DNA from 2 places in the Mesorhizobium sp. M6A.T.Ce.TU.002.03.1.1 genome. Region 1 is predicted to be linked to the other one. Evidence: riboswitches for the same ligand, from Rfam matches in the RefSeq annotation. Region 1 holds a riboswitch; the other holds the start of a gene.
The links. Region 1 has a riboswitch for thiamine pyrophosphate ahead of EOC93_RS03065 (ABC transporter permease). Riboswitches for the same ligand answer to the same signal wherever they lie in the genome.
Positions count from the first base shown of each region.

Region 2: it holds a riboswitch for thiamine pyrophosphate, as region 1 does, so the genes downstream of both, thiC (phosphomethylpyrimidine synthase ThiC) here and EOC93_RS03065 (ABC transporter permease) in region 1, are expected to answer to the same signal.

Region 1 is NZ_RZTI01000005.1:56,002-63,397, forward strand. Features, by position in the region: gene EOC93_RS03055 (superoxide dismutase family protein) at 1-65, opposite strand, end outside; gene EOC93_RS03060 (sulfite exporter TauE/SafE family protein) at 224-1,000, opposite strand; TPP riboswitch at 1,287-1,399, shown strand; gene EOC93_RS03065 (ABC transporter permease) at 1,529-2,329, shown strand; gene EOC93_RS03070 (ABC transporter ATP-binding protein) at 2,326-3,084, shown strand; gene EOC93_RS03075 (ABC transporter substrate-binding protein) at 3,081-4,094, shown strand; gene EOC93_RS03080 (LLM class flavin-dependent oxidoreductase) at 4,091-5,398, shown strand; gene EOC93_RS03085 (ABC transporter ATP-binding protein) at 5,629-7,338, shown strand; gene EOC93_RS03090 (AI-2E family transporter) at 7,308-7,396, opposite strand, start outside.
Region 2 is NZ_RZTI01000004.1:78,532-85,927, forward strand. Features, by position in the region: gene EOC93_RS02615 (thiazole synthase) at 1-164, opposite strand, end outside; gene thiS (sulfur carrier protein ThiS) at 166-363, opposite strand; gene thiO (glycine oxidase ThiO) at 332-1,333, opposite strand; gene thiC (phosphomethylpyrimidine synthase ThiC) at 1,330-3,165, opposite strand; TPP riboswitch at 3,269-3,385, opposite strand; partial or broken gene EOC93_RS02635 (aspartate 1-decarboxylase) at 3,503-3,760, opposite strand; gene EOC93_RS02640 (hypothetical protein) at 4,374-4,637, opposite strand.

The DNA.
Region 1 (7,396 bases):
TCCTGAGCCGCTGCAGGCATCGCGACCGCCAGCGCCAATCCTGTTGTTGCAAGCAATTTTTTCATCCACTCAGCCTCCGGTTGTCCAAGGACCCCAAACAACAACGGGGCCTCTTCGTTCCATTTGGGAATGGAGTTTGTCTCCGGCGCGGCCGCCAGAGAAGCGGGGGTGATGCGTAGAACTCGATAGTCTCCGTGTCATGGAGTGAAGTTTCACGACGTGATTACACCAATTCGAAGAGTTCCGCGGTTTGCCAACCTGCCAGCAGCATGATGACAACGCCAACGAGTCTGAGAAGCGTCTTTTCTGCGATTGACTTCACTACCAATCCGGCCATCGGCGCTGCGACTACGCCGCCAACGATCAAGCCGGCAACGGAGAGTAGATTTTCCGTTAGCTCTCCTGCCTCCTCCCAATGGCCCGTTAGTAACGCAAACAAGAAGGTCAGAGACACCGACAACGTGATGAGGAACTCGCTGGCATTGACCGTGCCAATAACGTAGCGGGGCGTGCCGCCAAAACCGAGAAGGCCCGTCGTTACGATGGGTCCCCATCCGCCGCCCCCTGCGGCATCGAGAAATCCACCACCAAGTCCAAGAGGAGGTACCACGCCTGCAGGGACCGGATTGCTTGGGATCCGCCGGAATGAACGGAACAGGAGCCAAGCTCCGACAAGCGCAAGGTATGTGGTCACATATGGTTTCATGATGGCTCCCTCGAACGAGGTGAGAACAAAAGCGCCGAGAACGCCGCCGAGCACGCCAAATGGCATCAGCCGCCAGAAAAGCTTCCAGTCAATGTTGCGGTGATAGAGGTGAGCCGAACCTGAGGCTGCGGTGGTAAACAGTTCAGCTGCGTGAACTGACGCCGAAGCGTGTGCAGGAGACACGCCAAACCCCAGTAGGGTTGTCGAGGAAACCACGCCGTAGGCCATGCCGAGAGCCCCGTCCACAGCTTGGGCTACAAACCCCACAATCGCAAAAAGAATGAATTCTTGCATTTGACTCTCCGATAAGGCGCGGGGTCACAATTGGCGATAGAGAAACCCGCTGCCTACAACGTATGCAATTATATCTTCACGCTTCCACAATTCATCAAACGCGTGGCATCGATAATGGTGACGACGAACGGAAAACGATCCGCTCGACCGACGCCTTTCCCAATCCCGACAGGATGCCGGTTTCTGTTTTGCTCAAATGTCCCTGCTGGAACCGCAACCTCCTCTGACGTGAGGTTTCACTGGCCGGACGCAGGCTTGCAGCTCCACCCTTTATCTGTTTAATTGCCGCCATCCACAGGGGTGCTCCGTATCGTCGGGGCTGAGAGATGGGCTGCAAGCCCGTAAACCCTAGAGCTGATCTGGATAATACCAGCGGAGCGAGGCGGGCGATGTTTTCTGGCGCACAGATTTTTCTTTTTCCGATGTCCGGCGATTTCGTGGGCCCGCTCGAGGGCCATGTCACGATCGACCTCACGGTCTCGGCCAACAGCCCGACCCCGCGCTGATCTTTCGCGCCGGAGGTCTCGCATGTCCCAGTCTTTCTCCGCCGCGCCGCGAATCGCAGCCTTGTTCGCCAAGGTCGGACCGGCCTTGCTATCGGTCGGCACGCTGGTTCTGGCTTGGGAGCTCTATGCGCGCATCTCGGGCATCTCGCCCACCACGCTGCCCGCGCCGTCACGAGTCCTCGCCCAGGCCATCCAGCAGCGCCAGGCGCTGTTCGACAACACCGTGCCGACGATCAGCGCCACATTGGCGGGTTTCGCGTGCTCATTGGCCGTTGCCTTCATCCTTTCGGTGCTGATCGACTTCTTCAAGCCGCTGCGCCGCGCCCTGTTCCCGGTGTTCATTATCAGTCAGACCCTGCCGCTGGTGGCGATCGCCCCGCTGGTCGTTCTTTGGTTCGGCTTCGGGCTGACGCCGAAGACCATGCTGGTCGCGCTCGTGACTTTCTTTCCCATGCTGGTCGCGCTGGTGCAGGGTTATGAATCGACGGATCGGGATATCTCGGCGCTTCTGAGTTCGATGGGCGCTTCCCGCATGCGCATTTTCCTGCTGGCCCGCCTGCCCTCCTCGCTGCCCTATTTCTTCGCCGGACTGCGCATCTCGATCACCTATGCCGTGGTCGGCGCCATCTTCGCGGAATATGCCGGCGCGGCCAAAGGGCTCGGCATCTACATGCTCAACGCCAAGAACAATTTCCGGCCCGATCTCGTGCTCGCGGCCGTGCTGGTCAGCGCCTTGCTCACGCTGGCCCTGTTTGCCGCCACTGTGCTGATCCAGCGCGCCGCCATGCCATGGGAGCGGCTCGATGCCGTGCGAAAATCATGAGCAGGCGGCTGGAATTGCGCCAAGTCAGCAAAAGTATTGGCGATGTCGACGTGCTTGCCAGCATCACCCTGCATGTCGAGCCGGGCGAATTCGTTTCAATCCTCGGCCCCTCCGGAGCCGGCAAATCCACGATCTTCAGGTTGCTGACGGGCAGTCTCGAAGGCCACGACGGCGGCATCGACTTCGACGGGCGGCCACTGGCCGACGCGCGCCGACCGTTTGCCTTCATGCCGCAGCACGATGCCCTGATGCCCTGGCGCACAGTTATCGACAACACCGCGCTCGGCCTGGAAGTGCAAGGCATGTCCCGCAGGGCGGCGCGCGGCAAGGTGGCGCCGCTCTTCGGCGAATTCGGCCTTGCGGGCTTCGAGCATAAGTATCCCGCACAGCTCTCGGGCGGAATGCGCCAGCGCTCCGCGCTGTTGCGTACCGTCGTGCAGGACCGCGCCATGCTGTTGCTCGACGAACCGTTCGGCGCACTCGACGCCCTCACGCGCACCGGCATGCAGCGCTGGATTCAGACGATGTGGGACCGACACCGCTGGACCGTCCTGTTGATCACCCACGATGTCCGTGAGGCGGTCTTCCTGTCCGATCGCATCTACGTGCTGAGTGGCCGCCCGGCCCGCGTGCTGCGCGAAGTGGCCATACCTCTTCCGCGCCCGCGCAAGGATCTTGCCTCGCCGGAAGCCAGCGCCATCGAAGCCGACATCCTCGATACCCTTCTCGATCCACAGCTCGCCCAAAGGACATGACCATGCTTTCAAGACGCCTCTTCATCGCTGCCGCATTGATCACCGGGCTCGGACCCGTCACATCCGTCTCCGCCCAGCAGACTGTCACCGTCGCACTCGACTGGACGCCGAACACAAACCATGTCGGGCTCTATGTCGCCCAGGCGAAAGGCTTCTACACCGAGGCCGGGCTCGACGTGCAGATCCTGCCCTACACCGACACTGCGGCCGGTACGCTGATCGCCAACCACGTGGCCGATTTCGGTATACTGGGATCCATAGGATTGTTCACCCAACGCACGGCCGGCGCCGACCTCGTCGCCACCTACGCCATCATGCAGACGGAAACCGGCAGGCTGGTGTTCAATGCCGACCGCGCCGATATAAAGTCCCCCAGGGACCTGGACGGCCTGACCTATGGCGGTTTCGGCAGTGCCTGGGAGAATGCGCTGATCGGCACCATCATCCGCCATGACGGCGGCGAGGGCAAATTCGAAACGGTGACGCTGGGCACCTCCGCCTATGAGGCCTTGGCCAATGGCGCAGTCGATTTTACGCTCGAAGTCTACACTTGGGAGGGGATCAAAGCGGAACTTGACGGCAAGGCCCAGCGCGCCTTCCGCTACGCGGATTTCGGCGTGCCCGACCAACACACCAATTTCATTGGCTCGAGCCGAGCCTACCTGGAAAAGAACAAGGACACGGCAACCGCGTTCATCGCCGCGACCAGGCGCGGCTACGCCTTCGCCGTCGAACATCCGCAAGAAGCGGCTAACATGCTGATCGCTGCAAACAGCGACGTGCTGACCGACCGTCCGCTGATCGAGGCATCACTGAAGGCGCTGGTCGATGGCCACTACCTGCAAAGCCCCACCGGCACGATCGGCACGATCGATCCCGCAAAGATGGGGGCTATCGGCGACTATCTGTTCAAGGCCGGAGCCCTGCGCGACGGCGATGGGAACCCGGTCAGCGAACGACCCGATTTCGCGGCCTATTACAGCAACGCCTATCTGGCCGGCGAAAAATGAGCCCGCCGCGGCGCATGCATCTCAATGCCGTGATCTTCGGCCTCGGCAGTCACGAGGCCGGCTGGCGCATGCCCGAAAGCAACCCGCTAGCCTCGACCAGCCTCGACTATTGGGTCGATATCGCTCGCCGCGCAGAGGCTGCCGATTTCGACGCTTTGTTCCTCGGCGACGTGCTGGCCTTGCAGAGCGGCGCTGATCGGCATCTTTCCGACGCCATGGATCCGCTGGTCATCCTGTCGGCGCTCGCTGCCGTCACCAGCAGGATCGGACTGATCGGAACTGCATCGACCAGCTTCGATCACCCTTTCCACCTGGCCCGGCGCTTCGCCTCTCTCGACCACATCAGCAAAGGCCGTGCGGGCTGGAACATCGTCACCTCGTCCAACGTGCTCGAGGCCCGCAATTTCGGACTGGAAGCCATGCCGGAGCATTACGAACGTTATGCCCGCGCAACCGACGTGGTCGACGCAGCCATAGCGCTCTGGGAGAGTTGGGCTCCCGATGCGAGGAAGCCGGACAAGGCCGCCGGGCGATACTTCGATCCCGACAAAGTCCGGTCAGTCGATCACGCCGGTCCGTTCGTGCGCACCGCTGGCCCGCTCAACGTACCGCGATCGCCTCAAGGTCGACCGATCCTGGCACAGGCCGGCTCGTCGGAAACTGGTCGCGCCTTCGCCGCTCGTTACGCCGACATCGTATTCACCGTACAGGCGACGCTGACGGAAGCGCAGGACTTCTATCGCGACATCAAATCACGAGCGGCCGCCGTCGGGCGTGATCCGGACACGATCTTGGTCTTTCCGGGGATCGTGCCGATCGTCGCTCATACCAGGCAAGCAGCCGAAGAGCGGCTAGCTGAGCTGAACGGCTCTACAGTCACCGATCACGTCCTTGCCAAACTCGGCGAATTCCTTGGCGAGGATCTAACCGATGCCGATATCGACGCGCCGCTGCCGCCCCTGTCGAGCGCACAGCCGAACCAGTCCAGCCAGAGCCGCGTCGGCGTGCTGGTCGGAATCGCAATGCGGGAGAGGCTGACACTGGGCCAGTTGCTCATGCGCCTCGCAGCTGGCCGCGGTCATCTGCTTGCCGTCGGAAATGGCCGCGATGTCGCCGACACGATGCAGCAATGGTTCGAGGGCGGAGCGGCCGACGGTTTCAACGTCATGGCGCCCGTCATGCCCGGTGACCTGCAAAGCTTCATCGACGATGTGATGCCTTTGCTGGAGCGTTCGGACGTTTTCGACGCTGGGGGTAGCCGCACCCTTCGCGAGCGATACGGTCTTCCAAGTCTTTGGGTCTAGAATCCAAATCCAATCCCGTTCGTCCGATCAGAGCGCCGTAAGCCGTCAGGCGCTGCTTTTGCCTGCGTCATCACCGTCCATCGTCACATCGATGCGATCCGGCTCGGTCGATGCGCCGGCGTCGGCCGCTTGCACCGTTATGTCCCGCCCTTTCGAGAATGCCGGAATTGACACCCTCGCATAGCCATGCTCCTGGCAGTCCAGACCTTCGAGCCAGAAAAGCGGTTCCAATGCTTCTTAGATTTTTCTCCTACTACCGCCCCTGGAAGGGTCTGTTCATCCTGGATTTCTGCTGTGCGGTTCTGTCTGGCATGCTGGAACTCGGGTTCCCGATGGCGGTCAAGGTGTTCGTCGACGAACTGTTGCCAACTCAGCAATGGCTGCTGATCCTTGCTGCGTCGGCCGGCCTGCTTGCCATCTATGTGTTGAACACCGGACTGATGGCGGTCGTGGTTTACTGGGGTCATATGCTCGGTATCAACATCGAGACCGAGATGCGCCGGAAGAGCTTCGATCACCTGCAGAAGCTCTCCTTCCGCTTCTATGACAACCATAAGACCGGCCACCTCATCGCCCGCGTCACCAAGGACCTGGAGGAAATCGGCGAGGTCGCCCATCATGGCCCGGAAGACCTGTTCATCGCGATCATGACTTTCCTTGGCGCCTTCGCGCTGATGTTCCTGGTCAATCCGCAGCTTGCACTGATTACGGCGGCAATTGTGCCGCTCGTCGCCTGGGTGACAAGCCGCTATGGCGCGCGCATGACGCGCAACTGGCAGGCGCTTTACGGGCGGGTCGGCGATTTCAACGTTCGCATCGAGGAGAATGTCGGCGGCATGCGGGTGGTGCAGGCTTTCGCCAATGAAGACCACGAGCGTAATCTTTTCGCGCGTGACAATGCCAGCTACCGCAAGACCAAGCTCGATGCCTATCGCATCATGGCTGCCAGCACATCGCTGAGCTATATGAGCATGCGGTTGATCCAGCTGGTGGTAATGATCGCCGGAAGCTATCTCGTGCTGCGTGGCGAACTTTCCAGTGGCGGTTTCGTTGGCTTCCTGCTCCTGGTCAATGTGTTCTTCCGGCCGATCGACAAGATCAATTCGGTGATTGAAACCTATCCGAAAGGCATCGCCGGATTTCGCCGCTATGCGGCTCTCCTCGACACCGAGCCCGACATCGCGGATCGGCCTGGCGCGGTTGATGCACCGACACTCCGAGGTGACATCAGCTACCGCGATGTCACCTTCGGCTATAGCGGCGAACGGGCGGTTTTGAAGAACATCGATCTTGACATAACAGCAGGACAGACCATCGCCTTCGTCGGGCCGTCAGGCGCCGGCAAGACGACCCTGTGCTCACTACTGCCGCGTTTTTACGAGGTCGACAGCGGCGCCATCACAATCGACGGTTTGGATATCCGCGACATGACGCTGGCCTCGTTGCGCGGCCAGATCGGTATCGTGCAGCAGGACGTGTTCCTGTTTGGCGGCACGATCCGCGAGAACATCGCCTATGGCCGGCTGGACGCGGTCGAAAGCGAGATCGTCGAGGCCGCGCGCCGCGCGCGCCTCCACGAGCTCATCGCTTCCCTGCCGGAAGGCCTCGATACGATCATTGGCGAGCGTGGCGTAAAACTGTCGGGTGGTCAGAAGCAGCGCCTAGCAATCGCGCGTATGTTCCTGAAGAACCCGACAATCCTCATCCTGGACGAGGCGACGTCGGCGCTCGACACGCAGACCGAGCGGGAGATCCAGCAGTCGCTGGCAGAACTTGCGCAGGGCCGGACGACCCTGGTGATCGCGCACCGGCTGGCGACGATCCGCAATGCCGATCGCATCGTCGTGGTCGCCGAAACGGGCATCGTCGAACAAGGTCCGCATGATGAACTGGTCGCGCGCGGCGGTGCCTACTCACGACTAGGCGCGGCTCCGGACTGACGTGATGGCTTCGTGTCGCGCTTTGACGCCGGTTCCGCCTCGGGTTGGTCGTTCAATC
Region 2 (7,396 bases), on a different contig from region 1:
AATTCTTCGCCGGCCCTGCCGCCCGCCATCTCGCGGCGCAACGAGACAGTCACCACCGACGTGCCCGATGCGCTAACCGCATCGGCAAGGATGGCCGGCGAAGGATATTGAGCCGTGCCGAGAAGCAGCCGCGAGGAAAGCGCCGTTCCAAGAAGATCGAACATGCTAGCCTCCCTGCATGGGTGAGAGGATTTCGATCCGGTCGCCGTCGCTCAACTGGAACTCCGCCCGGTTGGCTTTGTGCACCAGGTCGCTGTTGACGGCCGTCGCCAGCCAATCGCCCTCATAGTCGAGCGCGGCAAGCAGTTCGGCCAGCGTGGTGGCGGCCACCTCATGCGCTTCGCCGTTGACCATCAATTTCATGAGCAAGCTCCTTGGTTCCGTCTTGATTGAAAACCAGGTCGGCAGCCTGGCGCGCCATGGCTGGGGCGAGGAGAAAGCCGTGACGATAGAGCCCGTTGATGGCTATGATCTCGCCGTTCGTTTCTACGCGCGGCAGGTTGTCGGGAAAGGCTGGACGGACGCCGACACCGGTTTCAACGATCTCGGCCTCGCCAAAGGCCGGATGGAGGGCGTAGGCGGCACCCAGCAGCTCCATCATCGATCGCGCCGTGACCGGTCCGACGGACTGGCTTTCAATCATCGTCGCGCCGATCATGAAACGGTGGTCGGTGCGTGGCACCACGTAGAGCGGAAAGCGCGGATGAAGCAGCCTGACTGGGCGCGACAGCGAGACATCAGGCGTATTCAGGATCAGCATCTCGCCGCGAACGCCGCGCAGTCGGCCATCGCCCGCGGCCATTCCCGTGCATTCGATCTGGCGATCGAAACCGGCACCAGCCGAAGCGTCGGCGCCGAAGTGGAACTCGACGCCCATCGCCGCCAGCCCATCATGAAGTGCTGCCATCGCCTGACGCGGGTCGAGATGGGCTTCGTCGGGGAAGAGCAGTCCGCGGCGGAAGCGGCCGGCGAGGTCGGGCTCGAGCAACACGATTTCATCCTCATCGACACGCCGATGACCCGAGGTGCGGCTGGCGAACCGGTCGAGTTCGCCCGCATCGCGCGGTGCGGCCACGAGCAGCGTGCCGGCCCGTGTGACCTGGCCTGGCGTCGCCGCATCCCACCAGTCGGCGGCATCGCGTCCGAGATCGAGCACCGGCTGCTCGGCGCTTTCGCACTCGCACCACGGCGCCAGCATGCCGCCGGCGAACCACGATGCATTGCCGCCGATGCCGTGCCGGATCTCGGCGACTGTGACCGTCGCGCCTCGGATGGCGAGTTCGAAGGCCGCGGCAAGGCCGGCAACGCCGGCCCCTTTGACCAGCACCCTCATGACGGTTCCGGCGCCTCTGGCATGAGCGGTACGCCGGCCTCGTCCGCTGGCATGTAGAGATCGCCACCTTCGCGATATTTTGCCGCCATGGCCGCCATGCCCTCTTTCTGGGCCTCGGCACGGATGTCGTGGGAGATGCGCATGGAGCAGAATTTCGGCCCGCACATCGAGCAGAAATGCGCCACTTTGTGCGCTTCCTTGGGCAAGGTCTGGTCGTGGAAGGAGCGTGCTGTTTCGGGGTCGAGCGACAGGTTGAACTGGTCCTCCCAGCGGAACTCGAAGCGCGCGCGGGAAAGGGCATTGTCCCTGACTTTCGCCGCCGGATGCCCCTTCGCCAGATCGGCCGCATGGGCGGCTATCTTGTAGGTGATGACGCCTACCTTGACGTCGTTGCGGTCGGGAAGGCCGAGATGCTCCTTCGGCGTGACGTAGCAAAGCATTGCGGTGCCGAACCAGCCTATCATGGCGGCGCCGATCCCTGAGGTGATGTGGTCATAGCCAGGCGCGATATCGGTCGTCAGCGGTCCAAGCGTATAGAACGGCGCCTCTCCGCAGACGGCGAGCTGCTTGTCCATGTTCTCCTTGATCTTGTGCATCGGCACGTGGCCCGGGCCTTCGATCATCACCTGGCAGTCCTTCGCCCAGGCGACCTGCGTCAGCTCGCCGAGCGTTTCCAATTCGGCGAATTGCGCTGCGTCATTGGCGTCGGCGATCGAGCCTGGACGAAGCCCGTCGCCGAGTGAAAAGGACACATCATAGGCGCGGCAGATGTCGCAGATTTCCGCGAAATGCTCGTAGAGGAAGCTCTCCCGGTGATGGTGCAGGCACCATTTGGCCATGATCGATCCGCCGCGCGAGACGATGCCCGTGACCCGGTCTACGGTCAGCGGGATGTAGTGCAGCCGCACGCCGGCGTGGATGGTGAAATAGTCGACACCCTGTTCGGCCTGCTCGATCAGCGTGTCGCGGTAGACCTCCCAAGTCAGGTCCTCGGCAATGCCGTTGACCTTTTCGAGAGCCTGGTAGAGCGGCACCGTGCCGATCGGCACCGGCGAATTGCGCACGATCCATTCGCGGATGTTGCGGATATTGCGGCCGGTCGACAGGTCCATCACCGTGTCGGCGCCCCAGCGGATCGCCCAGACCATTTTTTCGACCTCTTCGGCCATTGACGATGTGACAGCGGAGTTACCGATGTTGGCGTTGATCTTGACCAGGAAATTTCGCCCGATGATCATCGGTTCGCTCTCTGGATGATTGATGTTGGCGGGAATGATCGCCCGCCCGCGCGCCACCTCGTCGCGCACGAATTCCGGCGTGACGAAGTCCGGGATCGCCGCGCCGAAGCTCTCACCGTCGCGCTCAAGCTTGCCGCGCACGATCTCGCGTCCAAGGTTCTCGCGGATAGCCACGGACTCCATTTCAGGCGTAATGATGCCGGCGCGCGCATAGGCAAGCTGAGTCACCGCCTTGCCGGCCTTGGCCCTGAGAGGCCGGTTGCGAATGGGGAATTCCGGCGTCAGGCGCTCGCCCGTGACGAATCCATTGTCTTCCGGCCGGACATGGCGGCCGTCATAGGCCTCGACATCGCCGCGAGCCGTGATCCATTCGTGGCGAAGCCGGGCAAGGCCCCTTTCCATGCTGGTTTCGACAGTCGGGTCCGTATAGGGGCCGGACGGATCGTAGACGGTGACGGGTGGCTCGCCGGCAGTCGGATGAACAGAGATTTCGCGCATCGGCACCCTGATCTGGGGGTGGAGGAGGCCGGGCTTGTGGATTTTCCGCGAGGCGGGCAGTGGTCCCGTCGACACGGCGGGGGTGAGGGCATTCATCGTGAGGCTCCTTTGCTCATGCATTGGAGACCCAGTTCTGTGCCGGAAGGATGAAAAGACGCTTCTGTCGACCTGCCGAAACAGGACCTCGGGCATAAACTCCCGCAAAGCGCTTGCACCGTCCCTACGCCAGTATGAACTGGATCAGGTTCAACGGGTCACTGCGCCGCGAAAGCAAGCAGTATCTCAGCCCCTTGCCGGGACTCCCCTGGTGAATGCGTCAGGTTGGACGGGCCGACGCTATCTTGTCAAGCGCATTCGGGCGCCTTCGGCCGGTGGCGATGACCGGCGGCCTGTCAAAACCGGGCGGAGAGCTCGCGCATGCATCGGGGACAAGTCACGCCCCGGAGACCAGGGCTGGAATGGCCAAAGCCTCTTTCGCTTCGTGAAGGATGGAGAAACTGTATCGGCCATGTGCGTCGAGATCCACCGAGTAGCTCAGGCGGTCACGGATGTGGTTATCCTGGTCCAAGGTGACGATTCGCGGCTTCAGCGAGGTGATTTGCACCTCGTCCAGGTAGATGGAGTTGCAGATAATGATCTGGTCGTCGGGCTGGCAGGTGCGGGCGGCCGCTCGATTCAGGATGCAGCATCGGCGGCGTTCCCGATACCAATGATATCTTGCGGGCAACTTATGCAATCACCGGCTTCGTAAAACCCGACGGCGGCGGCCGTGTCCTGGCGCTGAGGATGTGCCGCTGTTCCAGCAGAGAAATCGCATGGGCCGCGGAGTTTTCGCTCTGCGTGGACGAGTTGACGCAATCGTTTAGCTTGCTTGCAGTTCGTACGACCGCCTTTGAAAGCAACTAAGCTATTGCATGCGGCGATCGATCGCTACATATCCGGCCGCCATTATCCGAGTATTGATCCGCCTGCTGTTGGCGTTGCCGTACATGGCAATCCCTGCGGGGTCGTCGGCGGCCGGATCGGCCGTGCCCTCCAGTCTGAATTCCCCTGCCGAAAACTTCCCTGGCTTGGCTATGCATGCGGTAGATGAGATCGCCGCCTACCGCGACCTGGTCGAGGAAGGCATCGACGCGAAGAATATCGCCGCCCAGTTCGGACAGTCTGGTTATCGCCATGCGTCAGCGGCTCAGACTTGCGGTCTCGAGAGCGGCCTTGCGGGTCACCTCCCTTATGATTCAGATGTTGGAAGACGGCTTCTCGTTACCAATAGAAATGGCGACTACGGAACGCGATCGCGGCCATCAGGAAACACCTGTCTTCGGCTCAACCTCGACATGGCGTCCGATCGACCGCAGATATACAGCTATCTCGTCCATGAGATGATCGCGTTCGCCGTAGATTTCAGCAATCCTACGCAGCTGTGGCTCGACGGCCCTCCGTTGCGCCGGCGTCAAATCAGCATCGCCAAAGACGTATCCCAAGTTGCCAATCGCGCAAATGTTGCAGCCGGCGTCCGCAACTGCTTGCACGAATGCGGGAATGTCTTTTTCTTGCATGGTCTTCATGTCGAATCTCTCGTGAATGGCGAGCTCGCGCCCCCATGCTGCCTTTTCAGCGTGTCCTCTGGGCGGCGCAAGCCTTGAGCGTGGTTGTGCCCGGGCAACCTCGACTATCCCGTCTGCCACGCTCTTTAGAGTCGGTGGGGTCTGGTGATCGCAGGCTGGGCCACTCAAAAGCCTGCAAGAAGAAAGTCATGGCGACCATTGCTCAAGATCGCAAGGGTGCGTGCAAGACCTTCCGTTGGCAGTCATGCACGCCCACTCAGAGAGAGTCCGGCCGCGGAAATTCTCCCTTATTCGTAAGAAAGCTCATTGAGCAACTGGGCATTGAGCAACTGGGTCTCACGTCGCGGGTCTCGTGTGCTTCACAGCCGAAAATAGGGTACCGCCGTGGCAATTCTCGAAAAGTGCAGGTTACCTCGTTCAGGACACGGCGGATTGCCTTCCGACGGCACCCTTGCTGCAACGTGCGACCTAACGAGACATATCTCGTTCGCGTTCCCTCGACCTGTCTTCGTATTGCTGCTTGCCCTGCGATTTCAGGCCCTCTGCTAGCTCCTCGGCCGCTCTTTGGCCTGCAATGTCACTATTCAAGATCATGTCCGGCATCCCTGGATGGTGATAACCGTAACGCGCATGCAGCTTCCCTCAAGCGCAGCGCGTATCCGTCGATTAGTTTCGTCGTCCGGAACCCGAAGCCCTTATCCGGCCTGGTGTATCCATCATTCAACCGGTATACCGTTCCAAACTTTGGCGGACCATTTACCTCAGGCATGATCATCTCGCGTGACATTGTTTTTTGGCGGCGCCATCATCGCACGTGGCATTTTCTAAAAATCAAGACGTGTTAATTTGTAAAATCAGGGATGTGGCCGCGCCCGCTGCGAGGATTTGCAGGTAGCTCTTCAGCTCCAACACGATGTGTGAGGCGGCGGTGGAAAAAGGCAACCGACTTTTAATTGGCGGTACTCACTTCGGAAGCGCTGCAATCGATCCTGAGGATACTATTGATCGCGAGCGCCCAATGCGTCCGCCGTTGGATCCAGGTGACCTCGCCGCTCGCTCCGCGTTCGGCGCCCGTCGCAGAAAGGTAATCGCGCAATTGCTGCACATGCGCCTCGCGGACGTAGGCGTGGGATTCACGTCCGATTTCCAATTGATCGCGGCGTCGACCCGTCCTTTGATGATCGCGAAGGCATCGGCCCGTCCGGCGATATGCTTCGTCGCGAGCTCAGATTGCGATCTCGGGCACAAGGCGAGATCACAGTTCTGCGATCTGTGGTAACGCGAGCCCGCGAAGCGCCGCCGCGGCCTCTCTTTGGAATCTGGCCGAGAATCGTCGTCGTCTGAGATCAGTTGATCGAGCAGTTCGCGCGCGCGGGACGCGCTTGCGTCCAGTCTCTCCCGCGAGCTCGCCCGTGACAAGCTCCTCCATCAGCTTCTGAAGGATGACGCCCCGACGCGCTCCGGCACCGACCACCTCCGGATGCTCAACGTGGCTCTCTGAGGTCACGACCCCATCGAGAGGGTCGCCCAGCCGATCAGCGTCGTGCCAACTGGGCCGGCGCCAGACGACCGGTGGGGCACTTTCCTCAATGCACCGCTGTTCGGCGGCAAACATGTCGGAAGACTGCTCGTTCGGCCGGGAGGCCAGCGGCTGCGTTTCCCGACGCGCAAAGGACGAAGCTCCAGCTCGGGAATTTCATACTGACGCAGATCGATAGAGCTGAACCAGGAGTCTTTTGACGCCTGAGGGTGTGTGGGACAATCAGAATATCTCGCACCCGTATGCAGGCCACATACCAGGTACGCTCACGCTGATTGGCATCTCGCCGGTTCACCGCCATTGCCTCAAGATGGCGGCCCCGCGACACGCTGTGTGGGGTTTGTCAGGTCCGCGCCACAGGCTTGGTAAGCCGATGTGTTGTTTGCCGTCGGCTAAAGAGCTGAACAGCAAGCATAAACTTCTGTCGCCGGCTCGATCCGTCAGATTGGAACGAGATTTGCACCCTTGAGGGTGAGACGACGGCAGCAGCCGACCGGCTCTCCTGTCGCGGACCCCGCGATCGACATAACCAAGGAAGGAGCCCAGCATAGCACAGGCACCGCCAGCCGAGAACTCCCCGATGGCCGGCGCGAGCCATGGGTCGGTGGTAGATCGGCTGGTCGGCATCGACCTCGCTCGGGGCCTGGCTGTCTTCGGGATGTGTGCCGCCCATCTCGGTCCCGACCCCGGCGAAGGAGGACTAGTCGGGTTTCTGATGGAACTAACCCATGGGCGGTCGTCCGCCCTGTTTGCCGTATTGGCTGTTTTTTCGATTCTCCTGATTACCGGTCGCAAGGCGCCGAAGTCGGGGGTTGCAGGTAGACAGGCCATTGCCAGAGTCGCAATTCGTGCCCTTGTTTTGGTCGCGCCCGGGATGCGGCCCGACGCTTGGGCGGTGCCATGAAAGATGAAATGGCCGCCTCCGGTCTCGTTGACGAATTGGAGGCTATGGTGGCAAATAGGCGCGTTGTCTGATCGCCGCTTTGATACTGGCGGTCCGATCCTGCTCAGACATTTAGATCCTTCAAGTTCACCTTCGGCCGCGTCGGCATCTTGCCGACTGGCTTTACGCATCCACGTCATTCCGCCGATGCTTCTGCACCGGGCCAAGTCGACATTTATCCCCACTTGGTGCCTCTTACAGACCATCGTGTTTCAGCATCAGTCGGTTCCTATTTTGCCGAGACTCAGGACCGATTGATACTGTGCCGTTAGTGAA